One region of the Nitrobacter vulgaris genome, then DNA from elsewhere that is predicted to be linked to it. Evidence: riboswitches for the same ligand, from Rfam matches in the RefSeq annotation. Region 1 holds a riboswitch; the other holds the start of a gene.
What was found. Region 1 has a riboswitch for S-adenosylmethionine ahead of GGQ85_RS10125 (O-succinylhomoserine sulfhydrylase). Riboswitches for the same ligand answer to the same signal wherever they lie in the genome.
Positions count from the first base shown of each region.

Region 2: linked by a shared signal. The riboswitch ahead of metX (homoserine O-acetyltransferase MetX) and the one ahead of GGQ85_RS10125 (O-succinylhomoserine sulfhydrylase) in region 1 are both predicted to bind S-adenosylmethionine.

Region 1 covers NZ_JAVDPZ010000013.1:65,977-73,847, reverse strand. Annotated here, with positions in the region: gene GGQ85_RS10165 (hypothetical protein) at 1-258, opposite strand, end outside; gene GGQ85_RS10160 (RNA polymerase sigma factor) at 631-1,323, shown strand; gene GGQ85_RS10155 (DUF4142 domain-containing protein) at 1,419-1,940, shown strand; gene GGQ85_RS10150 (cupredoxin domain-containing protein) at 1,949-2,305, shown strand; tRNA gene GGQ85_RS10145 (tRNA-Gly) at 2,359-2,432, opposite strand; gene crcB (fluoride efflux transporter CrcB) at 2,536-2,916, opposite strand; gene GGQ85_RS10135 (hypothetical protein) at 2,913-3,122, opposite strand; fluoride riboswitch at 3,179-3,238, opposite strand; gene GGQ85_RS10130 (2'-deoxycytidine 5'-triphosphate deaminase) at 3,361-4,467, opposite strand; SAM riboswitch at 4,640-4,719, shown strand; gene GGQ85_RS10125 (O-succinylhomoserine sulfhydrylase) at 4,791-5,984, shown strand; gene GGQ85_RS10120 (SGNH/GDSL hydrolase family protein) at 6,024-6,986, opposite strand; gene GGQ85_RS10115 (SGNH/GDSL hydrolase family protein) at 6,989-7,750, opposite strand; gene GGQ85_RS10110 (OpgC domain-containing protein) at 7,747-7,871, opposite strand, start outside.
Region 2 covers NZ_JAVDPZ010000005.1:47,971-55,841, forward strand. Annotated here, with positions in the region: gene GGQ85_RS04345 (DUF2125 domain-containing protein) at 1-51, shown strand, start outside; gene GGQ85_RS04350 (prephenate/arogenate dehydrogenase family protein) at 154-1,089, opposite strand; gene GGQ85_RS04355 (pyridoxal phosphate-dependent aminotransferase) at 1,086-2,183, opposite strand; gene GGQ85_RS04360 (chorismate mutase) at 2,309-3,160, opposite strand; SAM riboswitch at 3,442-3,521, shown strand; gene metX (homoserine O-acetyltransferase MetX) at 3,611-4,810, shown strand; gene metW (methionine biosynthesis protein MetW) at 4,812-5,501, shown strand; gene GGQ85_RS04375 (TIGR02594 family protein) at 5,890-6,504, shown strand; gene GGQ85_RS04380 (MOSC domain-containing protein) at 6,670-7,455, opposite strand; gene clpB (ATP-dependent chaperone ClpB) at 7,674-7,871, shown strand, end outside.

The DNA of each region.
Region 1 (7,871 bases):
AGCGGCATGAAACCCGAGAGCAGCGTGGGACGTCACGCAAATCTTGTCATGCGGGACCGTACCGAGAACGATGGTGCAAGCTGATGCACATAGACCGTCGATGATGACGGACTGGCCAGAATTGCGAACGGCCTCATATTTATCAAGATAGGTTCCGATCCGGCCGCCCCGATCCTCTCCGATCCGAACCACGGCATGACTTGCAGCAACATGTCCCAGCAGGAATATCACTGCAAGCAATCCCGTCACGACCCTCATCATCTGCCCCGTGTCGATTTCGAATCGGCGGTGATCTTTGTGCGGCTCCAAGTCCGTAGCCTCTGGTGAGATTGGCGTTTTGTCCAGATCGCCTTGATCACTCAAATAAGATTCGAATTCAGTGTTGCCGACGCGCTGCACTTACCCGAGCGTGTTCGGCTTAAGGAGAACCCAGGTCGCGTGAAGAAATGCTTGATCAATTTGCTCGGATACCGAGGCAAAACCGGTATCTACTTTTTCTCACGCCGCTCGAACGGGACGATTCATCGGGACAGCGGAATTATGGTTAACAAACCAATGCAGGGAACCTGGCCGACTTTGCCGCATCTATTCCTCTAACGGTGGAGTATCCCGAGATCCGGAGTGAGGCGCATGCAACAGGTTCAGTCCCGGCTCGTCGCCGGCCCGTGCGATGACGATCTAGAACTGGTTCGCCGCGCTCGTGCGCGCGACGAAGGCGCAATCCGCGCCATCATGCAGGCGAATAATCGCAAACTGTACCGGATCGCGCGTGGCATCCTGCGCAACGATAGCGAGGCCGAGGACGTCGTGCAGGAAACCTACGTTCGTGCCTTCACGCATCTTGAGAGCTTTCGTGGCGACTCCCGTCTCGCAACCTGGCTGGCGCGTATCGCCATCAACGAGGCGCTTGGCCGGAGGCGACGCCTGCGCCCCACCGTCGACTGGACCACGCTGGAGCCGGGTGTGCTGAACGCCCAGATCATCCAGTTTCCCGTGTCCGCCGTTTCCGATGACCCCGAAAAAACCATGGCCCAGCGCGAAATACAGCACATCGTCGAGCAGGCGGTTGACGAACTGCCCGAGGCATTCCGCATCGTCTTCATCACCCGCGTGATCGAGGGAATGAACGTGGAGGAGACCGCTGAGCTCCTCGATCTCAAGCCGGAAACCGTGAAGACGCGGCTTCATCGTGCTCGCACGATGCTGCGTGCGAACGTGGAAAAGAAGGTCGGCCCGGTCATGATGGAGGCCTTTCCCTTCGCCGGCAAACGATGCGCGCGCCTGACCGATGCGGTTCTCGGCCGGCTTGGTCTGACTAAATAATTCGGGAACCTGTTCCGCGGGGCCGCATCCAATCCTGTGTATCGCAACAAAACGTCCGGCGATTTTCGAATCGCGGCGTCACAGGAGTATCAAGAATGTTCGTTCGACTGAGCACGGCGATCGCCGCCGCAGCACTGCTAAGCAGCGGTGCCTTCGCGCAGGGCGCGAAACCCACCGATCCGCAGATCGCGCATATCGCCTACACCGCCGGCGTCATCGATGTCACCGCTGCGAAGCAGGCGCTGGAGAAATCCACCAACAAGGACGTGAAGGCCTTTGCCGCCGATATGGTGCGGGATCATGAGGCGGTGAACGAGAAGGCGCTCGCACTGGTCAAGAAGCTGAAGGTCACCCCTGAAGACAACGACACCAGCCGCACGCTGTCCAAGAACGCCGCCGCCAAACTCAAGGAGTTGTCGAAACTGAAGGGCGCCGCGTTCGACAAGGCCTATGTCGACAACGAGGTCGCCTATCACAAGGCGGTCGACAACGCCCTTGAAACCCTGCTCATTCCGTCGGCCAGCAATGACGAGCTGAAGAGCCTGCTGCAGACGGGGCTGAAGATCTTCCAGGGCCACGAGCAACATGCCGAACAAGTCGCGGCCGAACTGAAGTAGGGCGCGCCATGAAGCCGGACGGATATCTCCCGATTGCCGCAGCCTTGGGAATCTCAGCCCTAAGCATCGTGGGCATGGGGGTCGCGACCTTGGGACTATCCGCCGCGGCCCGCGCGGCGACGGTTCGAGTTTCGATGCAGGACCTCGCTTTCATGCCGGTCGAGATGGAGGCCAAGGTCGGCGACACCGTCGAATGGGTCAACGAGGACATCTTCGCACATACCGCGACGGCCCGAAACGGCGACTGGGACGTGACGCTGCCGCCGAACAAAACCGTCAAGCTCGTTCTGAAAAAGGCGGGAATGATCGACTACTACTGCCGCTTCCATCCCAATATGAAAGCCAGGCTGACGATCGCGCCGTAATCCTTGGGAGACGGAAGCGCACGGTCGGGCGGCAGGAGACCGCCGGACGACGTTGGAGCGGGCGAAGGGAATCGAACCCTCGTATGCAGCTTGGGAAGCTGCCGTTCTACCATTGAACTACGCCCGCTTATCGGCTCTCCACCCCTGATGTAACCGATGGCGCTCAGCCCGCCAAGACGTCAAGCGAGCGAACCGCTCCGCAACAGCGGGGAAATGTCCGAAGGATCGTTCTAAAGCACCCGCACAATCTGTAAGCCCGCGATCACCGCGCCAACCGATAGCACGACGGAAACGATCATGTAAAAGGCGGCGGCAGCCACTTCGCCCCGCTGGATCAGATAGAATGAATCGAGCGAGAACGTGGAGAACGTGGTGTAGCCGCCGCAGATTCCGACGATAAGGAAGATGCGTACGGCTTGAGGCAGACTCCATCGGACAGCGAACAGGCCGGCGAACAGTCCGATCAGAAGCGACCCCGTGACATTGATGACGAGCGTTCCCCACGGAAACTTCGGGCCCAGCAATTTGCCGAAACCGATGGCGACGAGATAGCGGGCCACCGATCCCAGCGACCCGCCGGCTGCGACGGCCAGGATATACGTCCACTTCAAGGCTTTTGCTCCTTCTGCGGCCATTCGGCCATACCGCCCAAGACGCCGATGACCACCAGAGGGATCGCCAGAAGAACCGCCAGAGAGATCAATAGGGAAATCACCGGGAGCGTCTCGGAATCCATCAGGTAGCCGATCGCAACGGCCACCCAGCAAACGCCGACGCCCCACAACGAGACCGATAGCGAACTCGGAAGTCTGTTCATCACGCGCCCTTTCTCGGGCGCAGCGGGGAAGGAAATAGCTCCTACCGACGCAAAGGCGCCCGGTAGGAGTCATCAGCCTGCGGCGGTTGTCGGGGGACTCCATCCCCATCGATTTCGGTTATGCTAGAGCATGATCCCGAAAAGGGAAAGCCGGTTTTCGGATAAGATCATGCTCAATCAAAGGATGAGGCTAGTGCCTTTCCGCTTCTGATGGAATCAGCAGCAGGCCTTTACGATCTTACAACCGGAAATGCTTTGACAACTTGAGGCCCTGGGCCTGGTAGTTGGAGCCGATGCGCTGGCCGTACATCGCGTCGGGCCGCGACAGCATCTTCTCATAGACGAGGCGGCCGACGATCTGGCCGTGCTCGAGAATGAACGGCACCTCGCGCGAGCGCACCTCGAGCACCGCACGTGAACCCTGTCCGCCCGCGCCGGCATAGCCGAAGCCGGGATCGAAGAAGCCTGCGTAGTGCACGCGGAACTCGCCGACCAGCGGATCGAACGGCACCATTTCCGCGGCGTAGTCCGGCGGCACCTGAACAGCTTCCTTCGAGGCGAGAATATAGAACTCGCCAGGATCCAGGATCAGGCTGCCGTCCGGCCGCGCCGCGATCGGCTCCCAGAACTCACCGACCGCATAGCCGCCGCGGCGATCGATATCGACCACTCCGGTATGGCGCTTGGCGCGATAGCCGACAAAGCCGTTGGCATAGTCGCCCGAAAGATCGACGCTGAGCGCCACGCCGTTGACGAGATCGGCGTCGTCGACATCGACGAGCCGCTCCCGTCCGTGCAGGGCTTCGAGCTCGTGGGCATCGAGAACGGCCTCTCCGGTGCGGAAGCGGACCTGCGACAGCCGCGATCCCTCGCGCAGGAGCACTGGAAACGTCTTGGGACTGATCTCCGCATAGAGCGGCCCGTGATAGCCGGCGCCGATCATGTCGAAGCGCCGGGTGCCGTCGGCGATCACGCGCGTGAACACGTCGAGGCGGCCGGTCGAGCTTTTTGGATTAGCGGCGGCGATGATTTCGGGCGGCAGGGCCAGGCTCTCCAGCAGCGGCACGATGTAAACGCAGTTGGTCTCCAGCACCGCGCCGTCGGAAAGATCGACTTCGTGCAGCTTGAGCTCGTCGATGCGTTCAGCGACGGTTGCGTCCGGCCCCGGCAGAAAGCTGGCGCGCACCCGATAAGCCATGGCGCCGAGCCGCAGATCGAGGCTTGCCGGCTGGATCTGGCTCTCGACAAACGGATATTCCGGCAGGATCAGGCCTGCGTCGGCCATCGCCGCGATCATGCGGTCGGGCAGAATGCCGTTGGCGTCGGGAGGGAGCGAGAATGACACGATGTCGTCTTTACGGCCTGGGCGATATCGACCCGAAAACAGGAGCAGGGGCTTTTAGTGCTTGTCCGTCGGCGAGAGGCAGGGTTCTGGCGTCTGAATCCGGATTTGCAGCCAGCCGATTGCGATTGTCAATTGATTGGCTTGACGGACGGGAGAGGCGGGATTAGGCATGACAGCGTTCCGTGGTGATTTGAGCCGGCCGGCTTGCAGCCACGTTAAATAAGTCGCTAAACAGGCCGGGGACAATGTGATCCCGGCTTGTGGAGTTCTTCCAGGCCGGTTTTTTTGTGGCCGCTGTCCGCAGCGGACACGCAGGAGATCATATGTCCGAGACCAAGTCCGCATCCCGCTATCACCCTGAAACCCGGCTGGTTCATTCCGGCACGCTACGTTCGCAGTTCGCCGAGACCTCGGAAGCCCTGTTCCTGACTCAAGGTTACGTCTACGACACCGCCGAACAGTGTGAGGCGCGATTCAAGGGCGAAGATCCCGGCTTCATCTACTCGCGCTACTCCAACCCGACGGTCGCGATGTTCGAGCAGCGCATGGCTGCGCTCGAAGGCGCGGAGACCGCGCGCGCCCTCGCGACGGGCATGGCCGCGGTGACCACCGCGATGCTGGCGCCGCTGAAGGCGGGCGATCATGTGGTGGCGGCAAAGGCCTTGTTCGGCTCCTGCCGCTATGTGGTCGAAGACCTGCTGCCCCGCTACGGCATCGAATCCACGCTGGTTGACGGCCTTGATCTCGATCAATGGCGCAAGGCGATGCGGCCGAACACCAAAACCTGCTTCATCGAAAGCCCGACCAACCCGACGCTCGACGTGCTCGACATCGGTGGCATCGCCGAGATCGCGCATCAGGCTGGCGCTCGGCTGATCGTCGACAATGTGTTCGCGACACCGATCTGGCAAAGCCCGCTGGAGCTCGGCGCCGACGTTGTAGTGTATTCGGCTACCAAGCACATCGATGGCCAGGGACGGACCCTCGGCGGCGTCATCCTGTCGTCGAACGCTTTCGTCCAGGATCATCTCCAGACCTTTATACGCCAGACCGGACCGTCGATCTCGCCGTTCAACGCCTGGATTCTCCTGAAGGGATTGGAGACGCTCAGCGTCCGCGTGCGCCAGCAAACCGAGAGCGCCGCGGCGATCGCGGAGGTGCTGGCGTCGCATCCGAAAGTGTCCCGCCTCATCTATCCGGGCCGGCCGGACCATCCGCAGGCGGCGCTGGTGAAAAAGCAGATGCGCGCCGGCTCGACGCTGATCGGCTTCGATGTCAAGGGTGGCAAGGCGGCGGCGTTTCGGTGTCTCAACGCGTTGAAGCTCGCGCGCATCTCGAACAACCTCGGCGACGCCAAGAGTCTCGTCACCCATCCGGCAACCACCACCCACCAGCGCCTTGCCCCGGAAGTCCGCGCCGGGCTCGGGATCGGCGAAGGCTTCATCCGCTATTCGGCCGGTCTCGAACACAAGGACGACCTGATCGAGGATCTTGTTGCCGCACTGGACAAGGTGTGAGGCTTTCTTCCCTTTCCAACAGGGAAAGGTGGTAAAGTCTCACAAAGGCCGATTGACAGTCGCGGCCGCCGGTAAACTGGCGCCAGCCTGGACCTGATCCACCGACTTGATGATGTTGTCGCCGAGCAACTGGGCGAAACAGGCATAACCCCAGTCGTTCATGTGAAGGCCGTCCTTGGTCACGAAGGTGTCGAACGGTAGCGACTGCCGGTCGTGCCAGTCGCGCATGACCTCGAAGCGCGGGAAAATCCCCACATGCCTGTAGTGCGCGACCCGGTTCAGCAGACCGACCATTCTGCCGGCATTCTCGCCCCTGGCATTGACGGCGGGCGCGTATTGCGGATCGATCAGGACCAGATCGGCGCCGGAGGCCTGAATGGTCGCGACGCCGTCTTCGACGGTTTTTGCGGTGCTCGCGGGATCGAGATTGCGTAGCACCGCGTTGGTGCCGACCTGCCAGATCACCATGTCCGGCTTGGCATCGATCACTTCCGTTCGCAGCCGCTTTATCATCTCGGGCGCGTCCTCGCCGCCCTTGCCGCGATTGAGCACGGTGATGGCGGCGGCCGGATATTTGCGGTGCAACTGGGCCGCCAGCCGGTTCGGATAATTGAATTCTGGCGACGTCGCGCCGTAACCCTGCGTCGAGGACGAACCGAAGGCGACGATGACAACCGGTTTGTTGGCGGCAAGCTTGGCCGCCACATGAGGCAGTGATCCCACCGACTGCGAGACACCCTTCGGCGGCAGGCAAGGGACGCGATTGAAGATGTCGCGCGCGCGAGCAGCAATTGTCGCTACCTTGTCGATCGCCCTTCCGGACAGGCTCTGCGTCGGCGTGCCGGATTGCGCGGTTGCGACCGAAGAAACGGGTGCGGTGCTGCCTGTCGACAGCGCGGAGGCGTTGGCCGGCGCCGTTTGTGCGAGCGCGGTGGAGGCCGATACTGCCGCCAGTATGACCGCCGCGGCCGGGCCGAGGGTTCTGCGGAAGCGAAGGATCATCATCAACGCTTGGTCCCGAGTTCGGTGGGGTTGATGCGAGCGGTCTCGATCACGAAGGTCGATAAGGCGCTACCGAGACAACTGTGAACGCGTTTGGCAAGGCTTACTCCCCGCACTGGGCTGAATAGATCGAATTCACCGCTCTCGTTCCACTTACTCATGATTGTAAAGCGGTCGAACACTGGTACGTCGCGCTGCTGCGCGACGACGCGCATGTTGTCGATGTAAGATGTCATTGAAACCATGGTTTCCGTGCGCGGGCTGTACTGCATGTTCATCAGCACGACATCCGCTCCCGCTTTCTGCAATGAGGTCACGCCTTGGTCGAGGGCCTCGCGAAAGTCGTCGATGTCGACGGACCGGATGGCATCGACAATGCCGGTCTGCCACACCACCAGAGTTGATTTTTTCGCCTCCGCGAGCTTGCCGAGGCCGGGCGCGACATCCTCGGCGGTCTTGCGCAGAGCCAGTTCCACGGACACGTTCACGAGAATGCCCGGCAATTTCTCGCGAAGTGCAGCCTGCAATTTCGCCGGATAGGCTTCCTCCTCGGCTCCGGATATTGATGAGGAACGGCTGCCCACCACCAGAATGTTGAGCGGGCCGCCCGCCCTGACCGCCGAGGCGACCCGGGATAGTGTACTATCGCTGGTCAGCAGATAGGCCGGCACGGCGCAGTTTTTGGTCACATCGTCAGCACACGCGGAGACGCTGGCCGATGAAGCGGCCAGCGCGATCAAGACCGACGCCAAGCCGGTCCTCATGCTCCTCCTCCCGCAAGATCCGAGTCGCCATCGGCAGGTTTGGCGCGGCTTCCGCCCTTGCCCGCAACCCTCTTGTACCACGAAAACACCCATGCGGCGGCGGACATGATCAGGATTCCGC
Region 2 (7,871 bases), on a different contig from region 1:
GCAGTCTTCATCGGGCCGCTGAAGGTCGCTCAGACGCCGCCGCTGTTCTGATCCAGTGCTGATATCTGCTTCGGCGGTCATGCGCGTGCTTGACCCGCGCACCCATCATTTCTCGTAAAAGGATGGATTGCCGGATCGAGTCCGGCAATGCCCCTATGGCTTCTTTGCACCCGTCTGCAGCCGCCCGAAATCGGGAGCCGCGGAATCCTGGCCGATCTCGACGATGCCGCGGCGGATCGCGCGGGTGCGGGTGAAGTGCTCAAAAAGCGCTTCGCCATCGCCACGGCGCATGGCGCGCGTCAGCTTGGAGAGATCTTCGTTGAAGGTGCCGAGCATTTCCAGCACCGCATCCTTGTTGGCCAGAAATACGTCGCGCCACATGGTGGGGTCGGAGGCGGCGATGCGCGTGAAGTCGCGAAAGCCGCCGGCGGAAAATTTCATCACTTCGGAGGATGTGACCTCGCCGAGTTCGTCCGCGGTGCCAACAATGGTGTAAGCGATCAGGTGCGGCAGATGGCTGGTGATCGCCAGCACCAAATCATGATGCTGAGGGGTCATGATCTCGACCCTGGCGCCGATCGCGGTCCAGAACGCGCGCAACTTGTCGACGGCGGCGATATCCGTTTTGTCCGGCGGCGTCAGTATGCACCAGCGATTGATAAACAGTTCGGCGAAGCCGGAATCCGGACCCGAGTGCTCAGTGCCGGCCACCGGATGTGCTGGCACGAAATGCACGCTGGTGGGCAGATATGGGGTCATCTCGCGGACGACGGCGCCTTTCACCGATCCCACGTCGGAGACAATGGCGTCCGGCCGGAGGTGAGATGCGATCTCTTGCGCCACCGCGCCGCACGCCCCGACCGGAATACAGAGGATCACGAGGTCGGCGTCGCTTGCGGCTTCGGCGTTGGTGTCCACCACGCGATCGACAATGCCGAGCTCCGTCACCCGCGCACGCGTCTTCGCGGAGCGTGCGGTGACGACGATTTCGCCGGCGAGGCCTTGCGCGCGCGCGGCGCGCGCGATCGAGCCGCCAATCAGGCCGAATCCGATCAGCGCGATCCGCCGGAATAAGGGTGGTGCGGTCATGCCTGCGCCATGAAGTCGCGCAAGCCGTCCGCCACCAGCCGGTTGGCTTCCTCGGTGCCGATGGTCATGCGCAAGGCATTCGGCAGGCCGTAATTGTCGAGCGCACGAAGCACGAGGCCGCGTTTGGTCAGAAACACGTCGGCCTCAGACGCCGTCTTGCCCTTGGTGTCCGGGAAGTGGATCAGGATGAAGTTCGTCACGCTGGGCGTGACCTTGAGGCCGAGCTTTGTCACTTCGTCCGTTAGCCAGTTGCGCCACTCTTCCGTGTGAACCTTCGACATCTGAACGTGCGCGGTGTCCTCGATCGCGGCCACGGCCGCAAGCATTGCCGGCGTCGAGACATTGAAGGGGCCGCGGATCCGGTTCACGGCATCGACGATATGCGCCGGGCCGAACATCCAGCCGATCCGCAGCGAGGCCAAGCCGTGGATCTTGGAGAAGGTGTGGGTCAGCACGGTATTTTCCGTCGTCGCCACCAGCTCGATGCCGAATTCGTAGTCGTTGCGCGACACATAATCCGAATAGGCACCGTCGAGCACCAGTAGCACGTGCGATGGCAGGCCCGCGCGCAACCGCCTGATCTCGTCGAACGGCAGGTAGGTGCCGGTCGGATTGTTTGGATTAGCGAGCCAGACCATCTTGGTCTTCGGCGTGACCCGCTTGAGGATCGCGTCGATGTCTGCGGTGTACTCGGTCTCGGGTGCGACGACGTTTGTCGCGCCGTTTGCCAAGGTCGCAATCGGGTACACCAGAAAGCCGTGCGTGGTCGAAATCGCTTCGTCGCCGTGGCCGAGAAAGGTATGCGCCAGCAGGTTGAGAATCTCGTCCGATCCCGCGCCACAGATAATGCGGTCCGGGTCCAGCCCGTAGGCGCGCCCGATGGCTGCGCGCAACACGCGCGAGGTGCCTTCCGGATAGCCTTCGAGGTGAGCCACGGCATCGCGATAAGCGTCCATCGCCTTTGGCGAAGGGCCGAACGGCGTTTCATTGGCCGACAGCTTGAACACTTTGCGGCCCGCCTCCGGTACCGGACTCTTGCCGGGCGTGTAGGGCGCAATATCGAGAATGCCGGGGTTAGGCACCGGTCGGGACATCATTTGCTCCGGACTAGAGCCTTTCGCTTCTGATGGAATCAGAAGCGGGCTCTAAGATTTTGATTTGACGCGTTTTCTTCACGCGAACTGGTATCCGCTTCGCTGGAAAACGCTGTAGCGGGACGTTACGGACGAGCCGCCCTGCTGGAAGGCATCGTATAGCGCGTTGCGTGACTGCCGACGAGGGCCATTGAACGGACCGACGCGCCGGCTTCGATCAGCGCCAATTTGATGGTGTCGAGGCTGGTGCCGCCCGTGATGGACACCAGCAGCGCGGCGCCGTCGAAGGCGCCATCGGGCACTGCAACGATCTCGGCGAGCGGCGACAGTGTGCGGGCGGTATTGGCATTCCAGCCGGAGACGCGCACGCTCCAGGTCTCCACCTCCGTGACCCGCGCATCGTCGGCGACTCGTGAGATCACGAACACCGGCAGCGCGGCCGGGTGATCGGCGCGCTCGATGAAGGGCAGGCGAGCGATGATCTTTGGCGCGCCGTCGGTTTCCAGTGCAAGCCACCATGGCGCGCGGCTCGAGGTCGCCGAGACGAGTGCGAGGTCGCCTTTCGCATTCGCCACGGCTTCCACAGCGGCTTGCGCATTGAAGTGCGGCACGAAGGGGATGGTGAAGCCAAAATGGAAGCGCGCGGAATCCCGCATCGCGGATTCGCCGAGCGAGAGATCGGCGTGCAGCGAGAAGGGCGCCTGAACGTAGGTGAAGGTTGCGATGATGACGCGCCAGATGCTTTCGACGGTGTCGAGCGGCAGGATGCCGCGATGGCGCTGCGCCAGACGCCGCATCATGTCAGCCTCGCGCGCCGGCCGGAATGCCGAGCCGACCTCCTGGGTCTGCTTCACCGATATCAGGCGGTCAATGATGTCGCCGCGCTGCATCAGCAGGTTGTGAACCTGCTCGTCGATGGCGTCGATCTCTTTGCGTAAGTCTTGCAGAGATGGAGGCGCGGGGGAGATTTTCGTCATGGATGCAACCTGTCGGCCGCGGGAAGGAGCGTCGGCCGCGGTCCGGTTCTAACATTCGCATCCCGTTTCAGCGAGCCTTCTTGCGAATGTTGGAAGCGACCATAGAGCCACGCTTCTTACAGAGTCAGAAACGTGGCTCTACGGTTTGATGTGATGCGTTTTCTTTACGCGAACCGGTATTCACTTCGCTCGAAAATGCTCTGGCCCCGGTCGTGATCGTGGGCCGGCAGCAAGCAGCCGATCTGCTTGTCTTGACGAAAAGCATGCAGCGGACTATTTTTCGTCCGTTCCGTGGTCATTTGAGCCGGCCGGCTTGCAGCCACGTTAAACAACTCGCTAAACAGGCCGGGGACAGCGAAATCCTGATCCCGGCCGAACCCAAGTTCGGGCCGGGTTTTTTATGGCCTGCGGTCCGGTGGTTTCCCGAAGCCCCGGCGGGGGCAGTGCAGGATGGCAAACGTGCAATCGATACCGGGGCCGGCTCAAGCCGAGTATCGAGCCCAGGAAGCAGATCATCCCACGTCGCAGGTCGAGATCTTCGGAAGCGACCAACCGCTTCCGCTCGATTGCGGCATCGATCTCGCGCCGTTCCAGATTGCCTATCAGACCTATGGTAAACTCAATACTGCAAAATCCAATGCCATCCTGGTTTGCCATGCCCTCACCGGGGACCAGCATGTGGCTAACCTTCATCCGCTCACCGGAAAACCAGGCTGGTGGGTGACCCTGGTGGGACCCGGCAAACCGCTCGACACCGAGAAGTATTTCATTATCTGCTCCAACGTGATCGGGGGTTGTATGGGCTCGACGGGTCCCGCCTCGATTAATCCCGCGACCGGCAAGGTGTGGGGCCTGGACTTCCCGGTCATCACCATCCCTGACATGGTGCGCGCGCAGGCCATGCTGATCGACCGCCTCGAAATCGACACGCTGTTTTCGGTGGTCGGTGGCTCCATGGGCGGCATGCAGGTGCTGCAGTGGTGTGCGGCCTATCCGAAGCGCGTGTTCTCAGCGCTGCCGATCGCCTGCAGCACGCGTCACTCCGCGCAGAACATTGCGTTTCACGAATTGGGACGGCAAGCGGTAATGGCTGATCCCGACTGGCGCGACGGCCGCTATGTCGAGCAGGGCACCCATCCCCACCGGGGCCTGGGCGTGGCGCGGATGGCCGCACACATTACTTATCTGTCGGACGCGGCGCTGCATCGCAAGTTCGGACGGCGGATGCAAGATCGCGAGCTGCCGACATTTTCGTTCGACGCGGATTTCCAGGTCGAAAGCTATCTGCGTCACCAGGGATCGTCATTCGTTGAGCGCTTTGATGCCAACAGCTATCTCTATCTCACGCGAGCGATGGACTATTTCGATGTGGCGGCCGATCATGACGGCGTGTTGGCCGCCGCGTTTCGCGATACCCACACCCGGTTCTGCGTGGTCTCGTTCACCAGCGACTGGTTGTTTCCGACCTCCGAATCGCGGGCGACCGTGCATGCCCTCAATGCCGGCGGTGCGCGGGTCTCGTTCGCGGAGATCGAGACCGATCGCGGCCATGATGCCTTCCTGCTCGACGTTCCCGAGTTCTTCGATATCGCGCGTGCGTTCCTGGAATCTGCGGGAAAGACCCGCGGCGTGGCCGATGCAGGGCAATGAGATGAGTGTGGAGCAGCCGGCCCTGCCGTTAGATGAGGTCGCTCCGCGGGCGGGCGACCGTTATCGCAGTGATCATCTCCTGTTGGCGGAGATGATCAAGCCAGGTTCAAAGGTTCTGGACGTCGGTTGTGGCGACGGCGATCTTTTGCAACTGCTCGAGACGCGGGGCATCGATGGCCGCGGCATCGAGCTGTCGCGGGAGGGCGTCAATCGTTGCGTGGCCAAGGGTCTTGCAGTGGTGCAGGGTGACGCCGATACCGACCTTATCAACTATCCCGACGATGCCTTCGACTACGTCATCCTGTCGCAGACCTTGCAGGCCACACGGCAGCCGAAAACAGTGCTGGAAAATCTGCTACGGATCGGCCGGCATGGCGTCGTTTCGTTTCCGAATTTCGGCTACTGGAAGATGCGTGTTCAGCTTCTGATCGGCGGCCACATGCCGCGCACGGACAACCTGCCGGCCACATGGTACGACACCCCGAATATCCATTTCTGTACCATCAAGGATTTCGTCCAGCTCTGCGACGAGATCAATGTCAAGATCGAGCGTGCGGTCGCGCTCAATCTTTACGGCCGGCCGCTGCGGTTCAACGCGCCCTGGTGGTTTTGGAATATGTTCGGGGAGCAGGGAGTGTTTCTGCTAAGCCGGGCGGAGAAGATCGCTCAGGCTTCAACAAAGGACGAGTAAAGGTACTTTTCGTCCACTCCGCTCAAAATTTGGGTCGATCGCGTTCGTGATGATGGATCGATCGAGCTCCTGAATGGATCGAGTTCCACGCGCTCCAGGGCTCGAGGAACCGGTTTGCGGCGCAACGTGGCCAGTACCCGGCGTCTTAATAAATGGGCTTGGTAACTTACGCCTATCGCAAAATACCTTTTTAAAACATCAATTTGGAAAAACACCGCACTCTACGAAAGGCGTATTGCACCGCAGATATGCGCTACGCGCAATGCAGGTATGACTTCAAAAAGCCTGCCCCCCGTGATTTTAAGGCCCGCGTTTTCTCGGCACGACATAAGAGCGGAGTTCACCGTGACGCGTGTGGGGAAGTGGGAGGTGTCACAGGGGAGCAAGTATGTTCCAGTTAGTTGCGTTGCGCTGGTTGCCGCGTATTTTGGCACTGGCGGTGTGTTTCTTGGCCGTGGTCGCTTTTGCGATACCGGCCTCGGCTAGACCTTACTATCGTGCGGGACATTACGCGCACGTTCACTATAAACACCATCATCACGTTCACCGGCATTATCGTCATCACAGATACCGCTACACGCGGCGATTTCATGCGCGTGAGTGGAGGGACGCCAACGCCGCCTTGACTCCGGGGACGGGATTTTCAGGCGGAGGCTTGGTCTCGAATGTTGTTGCGGAAGCCCGGCGCTACATCGGAGGTAACCCCACCGGTCGTAGCCGGCTCTGGTGCGCGCGGTTCATGAACATGGTTCTGAAGCGCGCTGGACACCAGGGGACGGGCTCCGACATGGCGCGTTCATTCGCGCATTACGGGCGGCGAGTTTCCGGCCCACAGGTCGGCGCCATCGCCGTCATGGGCCGACGCGGCGGCGGCCATGTCGGCGTCGTCAGCGGTATCGATCGGCGTGGTAATCCGATCATCGTCTCGGGCAATCACGGCCATCGCGTCGCGGAGTCGGTCTATCCCCGCGGCCGCATCTACGCCTACGTCGTACCGAACTGAGGCATATGATGCCGTTTCGCCCTCTCCTGCAAAGGAGAGGGTTTCGCAGTGAGCGAGGACCGGCGGGGGCACGTTTCGACGGGCTCCCGCGCTCCGCACGGACGTCGTCCCTGCGGCCTCTCCTGCGGCGGAGCAGGAGTGGAAGGAAGAACCGCGGTCTCTCGTTTACGCGGGCGATTCCGAAAGCGTTTCGACTTTATCGTCGATCCTGATCGTGCCGCCGGTGACGACTTCCGCATAAACCCCACAATCGCAATGCCCCAGCGTTCGCATCAGCGTGCGCGGAATGTCGAGATCGCGTGCCGCGGTCTCCGGGTCGACGTTGGTGGCGGTGCATCGGACGATGCGCTTGACCACCTTGAGCCGGATGTCGCCGATCGCGAGTGTGCGCTCCAGCAAGTCGAGTTCGCTCCAGGCCGGCCAGCATCGGACGTACAGGTTGGCGCGGAAGCGTAGCGGGTGAACCGGCTGCCCCACCATTTTTTCGATCGCGGCGACACTCTCGAGATTGATGATCGAAACCACTTTCCTTGCGACGTCCGAAAAGCTGTGTCCGTTGCCGACGAGAACCTGGGGCGGTCCCCTCAGTTCCTGCGAGAAGTTGGCGGCGAAGAACCGTTCGACCGCGGCGCGGCCCTCGGCTGTTCCGAGGTCGGCGCGCACCGCCTCCTCGCCGCCAGTCCGGATTGTCAAAACTCGGCTGGTGTCGTCATAACGGCTGTGGAGCGTAGCGAGCCGCTCGTCGCGCATCAGCATCAAAAACCTGGATTTTGGGAGGTACCGAGGCACGGCAGGGTCGAATCCGGTCGGACCGTTCTCGATCGCATAGCTGCGGTCGCCAGAAACGGTCTCGCCGGGGGTAAGCATCGCGTGTTGCAAAGGTTCGGCGGACAGACCTTTGACGGGATAGCGGTAAAGGGCGCTAACGGCTGCATTGGAAATTTCGGACATGGTGTTCTTTAAAAGATTCCTGCGAGCCTTGCCATCGGCTTCGAATCTCCGAACCATGCCCCTTCATTTCCTGGGAGCGTATTCCTACATTTGTTACCGCCGGAACGATCCGGCGTCGACCGCTGCCGGTTGAGGAATGTCAATGCGGCGGCGGAACCCCAATGAGGATGCTGCTTTCGTGCCTTCGGGGCGAAGGCGGCAGGCCGAGGGAGATTTCCATGAACGTTGAAAAATATACCGAGCGGGTGCGCGGGTTCATCCAGTCGGCCCAGTCGTTGGCGATGCGCGAAGGCCACCAGCAGTTTACGCCGCTGCACATTTTGAAGGTGCTGCTCGACGACAGCGAAGGCTTGGCGGGAAGCCTGATCGATCGCGCCGGCGGAAATTCGCGCGCGATCCTGAAAGCCACCGAAGCC